Regions from separate parts of the Desulfosporosinus sp. genome, predicted to be linked through region 1. Evidence: riboswitches for the same ligand, from Rfam matches in the RefSeq annotation. Region 1 holds a riboswitch; the other holds the start of a gene.

Region 1 (3,430 bases):
AAGGCCTCTGCCATCGGAATCGGTCTTTGTTACTGTCGGCATAAAATGAGTCATTTAGGTAAGGCCTGTGATGCCCCTTTAGAGATCTGCATGACCTTTGGGACAACTGCTTCAAGCCTTATAAAATATGGGCATGCCAGAGAGGTTAGTGTTTCAGAATGTATGACTCTGCTTGAAGAGGCATACGACCATAATCTAGTTCAAATTGGAGAAAACGAACAAGAGGGTTTACCTTTTATTTGTAATTGTTGTGGATGCTGCTGTGAAGGTCTTCTAGCTATCAAGAAATTTGGAACTCTAAATTCAATCAATACGACAAATTTTCTTCCTGAAATTAGGGAAGATCAATGTAACGGCTGCGGAAGATGTGTATTGGCCTGTCCGGTCGGGGCTTTAAAGGTAGTTTCCAAGCAGGTCGCGAACAATAAACCAATTAAGACGGTAACGCTGGATGAAGACATATGCTTAGGATGCGGGGTTTGTGTCAGAGTCTGTAATCGCGGATCCATAAAACTTAAGCACAGGAACCAACGAGTAATTACACCTATAAATTCCGTACATCGAATCGTGTTATTGAGTATAGAAAAAGGGAAGCTCCAGAATCTCATTTTTGATAACCAGGCCCACTATAGTCACCGAGCAATGGCAGCGATCCTAGGGGCTATCTTAAAAATGCCGCCTGTCAAACGAATTATGGCAAGTGAGCAGATGAAATCAAAGTATCTCTCGGCTTTAATAAAAAACTATGTGTGACAGGGGTTGTGACAGGGGGACCGTCCCCCTGTCACGCTTGACATTTATTGAAGCATTGTTGCATAATAAAACAACTTAATAATTTGATAGGGGTGCGGTTATTAATAATATGTACACTAAGCGATCCAGCGATGAGGTGTTCAAAAAGGAATAATCGCCGAAGTAAAAGGCTGTGGTATAAGGACTTTTACTGGTTATGTATTGAATAAGTACATGACTGTCACCTAAACGTTAGGTGGAGCACTATCTCTATAAATTGGCTTGTATGAAAAAGCAGTTTAGGAGTGCGCTCTTTAAACTGCTTTTTTATTATTGGGAGCATATATTGAAGTAGGAGGAAAGCATTAATGGCAGAAAAAGTATTACCATTTAGTAAAGACCAGTTAGAGGCAATGATCGAGCAATACGGTTCACCGTTTCATATTTATGATGAAGGGGCTATTCGTAAAAATGCCCGTAGGTTAATAGAAGCTTTCAGTTGGGCACCCGAGTTCAAAGAGTACTTCGCAGTCAAAGCAACTCCTAATCCATATATCCTCAAAATTTTACGTGAGGAAGGATTTGGAGCGGATTGTAGCTCTCTTGCAGAACTTATTTTGGCAGAAAAGGCTCATATTTTTGATGAAAACATTATGTTCTCCTCGAATAATACCCCTGATTTCGAATATCGAAAAGCTATAGAATTAGGTGCAATTATTAATCTCGATGACATTACTCATATTGATTACTTAGAAAAAAATGTTGGTATGCCTAAAATTATCTCCTTCCGTTATAATCCCGGCAATTTACGCGAGGGAGGAAATGCAATTATCGGCAAACCCGCTGAAGCTAAATATGGCTTAACCAAGTCTCAAATTTTTGAGGCCTATCGAATTGCCCAAGAAAAAGGAGTAGAACGCTTTGGGGTTCACACTATGATTATTTCCAATGAACTTGAAGCGAATTATTTTATTGAAACAGCCAAAATGATGTTTGAGCTCATAGGGGAGATCTATGAGAAGTTAGGGATCAAGATTGAATTAGTTAATTTCGGCGGAGGTATTGGTATTCCTTATCGCCCAGAGCAAGAGCCAGTTAGCCTGGAGGCTATAGGTACAGGAATCAAGAACGCTTACGACAATCTTATTGTAGCTAAGGGGTTAGATCCTTTGAAGATCTCCCTGGAGAGCGGACGTATGATCTTGGGCCCTTATGGCTATTTAGTAACAAAGGTATTGCATAAGAAAGAAATCTATAAAAATTATGTAGGTGTGGATGCCTGTATGGCCAACTTAATGCGTCCGGCTCTCTATGGTGCTTATCACCACATAACAGTCGTAGGGAAAGAGGATTGGCCTTGTGATCACATTTATGATGTAACAGGGGGCTTGTGTGAGAACAACGATAAATTTGCCATAGATAGAGCGTTGCCTAAAATGGACATTGGTGATATTGTCGTTATTCATGATGCAGGAGCTCATGGTCATGCTATGGGATTTAACTATAATGGCAAATTACGCTCAGCAGAGTTGCTCTTTAAAATGGACGGTAGTGTTGAAATGATCCGAAGGGCAGAGACCCTTGAAGATCTTTTCGCTACTTTGGATTTTTCCGGGCTGGAGGATTAGTAAAACCTATTTGTCCCTCAAAGCAAGATAAGTATGTTCTAACAGAAAACAGCAGACTGTTAGTGTCTGCTGTTTTGCTCTATTCAGGTTTTATCAAAACTGTAATGATATCAATAATTATGAGTTCCTATAACCACTGGCTTCCCGAATTTTCCTTCCAGTTTCGCCTTAATACCGTCAAGGTCTATTGGGCAGGCGGCGGTATTTCTTGCCCGGACGATGCACGAACCAATATGAATAGCGTCGATATCTTGCAACAAATAATCAGCCATTTCCATAACTAAATTAACCTTGGGCATAACTAAGCCTGGGCAATCGCCACATCCGCTTATACCCACGATCTTTACGGAGTCATACCCTTTAAATTCACCCTCTTTAAGGTCAGCCGCTTTAAAACACTTCAGGCAAGCTACACAACTTACATCACGAATCTTTGCACAAGAAACAATTAAAATATTGGCCATTAATCTCATCTCCCTTATTTATTAGTTATGAACATTATTCTATAACGAACTCAAAAAATCCTTTTTATAAACCTATCTCAAGCTAAAAATGTCTTTCACAGCTGCGCTTTTCAAGGTAAATATCAGACCGAGTATGAATAAAGTTTTACAAACGAGCATCTGCTAAATGAAGGCAGGTGTTTTTCCTTTAGTGCGACAGATTTATGCTATAATTATTAAAAATTCTTCGAAAGGGGGTCGCTAAAAATGCATCCTCGACAAATCTTGCTATCGTTCAAAGTGATCGATCTAATTATATTAGAAGTTCATAGCCCTCTTTACGAAGAAGCCCGGGATAGATATTGAACAAATCAATAAATACGGAGGAAGCTAAATGAAGAAGATCATGCATATAGTCACAGCTATAGTTTTAGTGAGCTTCCTAAGCCTGGCAGGGTGTTCACCAGTTCAATCTGAATCGGACAACAAGTCCAGCTATCAAACTATTTCCAGTGAAACTGCGAAGAAACGTTTAGATAGTGAAAAAGGAATCATTCTAGTTGATGTAAGGACTGAGGCGGAATATGCAGAAAAGCATATCCCTGGGAGTTTGTTGATTCCAGTTGG
Region 2 (3,430 bases), on a different contig from region 1:
TGGGGAGATTGTGCCTGCTTTTAGTTTAAAATCACCTTCAGATAACCATTTATCACTTGGAACTAGGTATGAATTAAATAGTTAGGATAGTATAGTTTAATCACATGGAAATTCGGCCTGTAATTATTCAAAAGCAAATCAAGCTAGTGGCGTAAGGGCTTCTTTTTTCTGCTATAATTAACTGTCAGATAGACACCAATTTCTACGTCTGAACGTAATGGGAGTGATATCTCCATCAATTATAGCTTAAAGGAGGCGAGAAGAATTGGCAGTAGGATTTATAGGCATAGTAGGAATCGTTCTATTCATCTTGGTACTTCTTATAATTGCAGTCATGCTTTCAGTTCGTTCACGGCAGAAAAATTTAGATCCTGTCAATCAAGATGAAGGGGGGAAAAAGATGATTAAGACGGTTTATACGTATCTTATTTTGTTTGCCACCTTGATGATGACCATTGGGGGAAGTGTCGCTTCCTTTATGGCAGTGGCTGACTTGATTTCACCACCAAGTTACTATATGACGTATGAGGATTTTAAGAGAGGATATGTTGTGCCTAAAGAGTATATTGATACAAAACAATCTCAACCAAAAGTCGAAGTAAAAAGCGAAGAGGAATTACAAAAAGACTATGAAAGCCTTGTTAGTCAGGAAAAGGTTCGAGCCCGTGAGCGTGCTTTAAATAGCCTGATTAAGAGTTTTGGTTGGATTGTAATCCCACTACCGGTCTTTTTGTACTACCAGCGAAGGTTGAAGCACGAGTAAAAGAAAAACGGCCCTTCCTTCGTTTGATTTAACAAAGGGGAGGCCGTTTGTTAATGCTTAAATTAAGCTTTAATCTGGCGGTATAAATCATCTAAGAAGGTTTTTTCATTTTCTATAGCATCAACCAAAGGAAGTCTTACACCACCAGCATTAATCCCATGATGCTTTAACAGATATTTAACCGGTACAGGGTTAGTAGTGACGAACATTCCTTTGAACATGGGAAGCAGTTTCAAATGCCATTTCAAAGCCGTTTGAGTATCCCCCGCAAACCAAGCATCCACCATGCTTCTCATTTCGTCACCAATAACATGTCCAGCCACACTGACGATACCAGTGCAGCCCAAAGCCAGCATCGGCAAAGTTAAAGAATCATCACCGCTATAGATAGCAAAGTTCTCAGGGAGGATGCGTTTTAGTTCGCTGACCTGATCCATCATTCCGCAGGCTTCCTTAAGCGCTGTAATGTTAGGGATTTCGCTAAGTCTGAGCACGGTTTCCGGGAGCATATTAGTAGAGCATCTTCCCGGGATATTGTAAAGCATCATAGGTAGCGGGGTCGCATTAGCTATTGTACGGAAATGCTGATATAAACCTTCTTGTGACGGTTTGTTGTAATAGGGTACGACCGCCATTAAAGCGTCTACTCCGACTCCTGCAGCTTTTTTGGCTAATGCGACACTTCCATCAGTTGTATTTGAGCCTATTCCGGCAATTACTACTGCCCTTGAGCCAACGGTCTCTTTAACCACCTTAAATAATTCAAGTTTTTCTTCAGTAGTAATTGTCGGAGACTCCCCTGTTGTCCCTGCGACGACAATACCATCATTTCCATGTTCAATTAAGTGTAAAGATAGATTCCTTGCTTCTTCATAATCGACTTCTAAACGCTCATTCATGGGCGTGACCATAGCAGTTAAGATTTTTCCAAATGACATACTCCCACTCCTTACCTCTTATTACTCTATTATGTTTACACGTTTAATTCGGGGTCTAAGATATCAGTTGGGTTTTATCGCTGCAAAAACACAAAAACAAGGCGTAGATTAAGCTGACGCCTTGTTTAAAACAAAATTAATAAAAATTAAATAATGTACACAAAACGATAGCTCTTCACCAAATGCGGTGACAGTTCAAGGACTCTTAATCCGCGAACCAGGCATGGATTTAAGAGAAATCCACCCTTCGGAGCCATCCCCTTTCGCTAAGGATCATAGGTATCTCTCCAACCTCATCTTAGCTACTCTTGTTTGACCCGCCTCTATCTTCTTTTATTCAACTACTTTGATTATAACGAAAATCATCATACTGTGCAATCTTTATTTGCTTGCTTTTGGCTTATATTACCTATTGAATCTGTTTTCATCTTCATCTATTGTGTTACAATCCTTACAAGGTTCAGATAACCCATTAAATGGAATATTTTACGCTTATTCCTCCTTGCCTTATTATGCTACTATGAGGAAGGTCTATCATGAATTCAACCTACACTAAGGCGGTTAACATGTAATTGTTCGAATGTTGTCTCTGAATGTACAACAAGATGAGAGGCCGTTCATTCGACCTCTCATCTTGTAATCCCCCGTATGTTACCATGTCGAACTATTTTTTGACAATCGGAACTTGTAACTCGGTTAACCAATCTTCTTCATTTTCCTTGTTCCAGATACCGTCTATATAACTTTCTCTCGGAGCGTCTGCAACGGTGTAACCATTTTCTTCAATCCACTTGAAAGCATAGGCATATGCTTGTGACAATCCTGAATATGCACCTTTATGCATAACAGACACAGCGGTGGTGGACTCGATCTTTTTGAATTTGATGTCATCAAAATCTGGCTTCATTCGGTCGATTGCTTCGCAGAATTCAACATTAAAATCTCTTTCCTTATATTCTCCATCGAGATAAACTATAAAGCAGTATTCCGGCACCATACACTTGATGTCTGGATATTTTTGAGTAACCTTTTTGCCCAATACAGGAATAAGTTGGAAGTACGCATCATAGCTTGGCACGGTCATACGCTTTGAATAAACGATGCACTCTTGTAATTCCTTAATTATTGCTTGATAATTCATAAAATTCGGCTCCTCTCGTCCTAGTAAAATAAATTGAATTCGGGAGAGCTGTTCTTGTGCAAAAGATATTTCCGCAACCAATTCAGACTTGCGCCTTTCTAGTATTGCTTTGGCGCTAATTCCTGACAGTATCTGCTTGATTTCATTAATGGACAGCCCCATTTGCCGCAGGGATTGTACATGATGAAATTTTACTAGCTGGTTGGTCGTGTAAAAACGATAGCTTGTAAATTTATCGGTTTCTTCAGGTTTCAAGAGCCCGATTTCATCATAATAGCGTAATGTTTTGATTGTCGTTTTGCACATTTTAGAAAATTCTCCTATACGGAACATCCAAGCATCTCCTTTCCTTTCAAATTCATTCTACTAACTCCTGTAACGGGAGAGTCAAGAGGTCCTGAAACATAATCTGAGGTAACACCATGGACAGTGCTACCTCAGACTAATCCTTTCTAATGGTTACTTTGACTGCCTAAAAACCTATTACACCCCTACATATCAAGCTGTAACGATAATAATTTACATTTCTATCTACAACTGAAAAAATGCCCTAAGACTTCTTAGCTTTGGTAATATGGTTTAGAATTG

What was found. A riboswitch is a leader RNA that binds a small molecule or an ion and turns the genes downstream of it on or off. The one in region 1 is predicted to bind lysine.
Region 2: another riboswitch for lysine. It lies ahead of dapA (4-hydroxy-tetrahydrodipicolinate synthase); the one in region 1 lies ahead of lysA (diaminopimelate decarboxylase).

Annotation. Positions count from the first base shown of each region.
Region 1 is NZ_JABZFS010000009.1:21,331-24,760, reverse strand. Features, by position in the region: gene HGJ98_RS01485 (4Fe-4S dicluster domain-containing protein) at 1-753, shown strand, start outside; lysine riboswitch at 833-1,007, shown strand; gene lysA (diaminopimelate decarboxylase) at 1,101-2,360, shown strand; gene HGJ98_RS01475 (CGGC domain-containing protein) at 2,471-2,824, opposite strand; gene HGJ98_RS01470 (rhodanese-like domain-containing protein) at 3,198-3,430, shown strand, end outside.
Region 2 is NZ_JABZFS010000013.1:31,197-34,626, forward strand. Features, by position in the region: gene HGJ98_RS02155 (asparaginase) at 1-85, shown strand, start outside; gene HGJ98_RS02160 (hypothetical protein) at 266-763, shown strand; gene dapA (4-hydroxy-tetrahydrodipicolinate synthase) at 826-1,701, opposite strand; lysine riboswitch at 1,862-2,035, opposite strand; gene HGJ98_RS02170 (MerR family transcriptional regulator) at 2,366-3,175, opposite strand; gene HGJ98_RS02175 (DUF3795 domain-containing protein) at 3,393-3,430, opposite strand, start outside.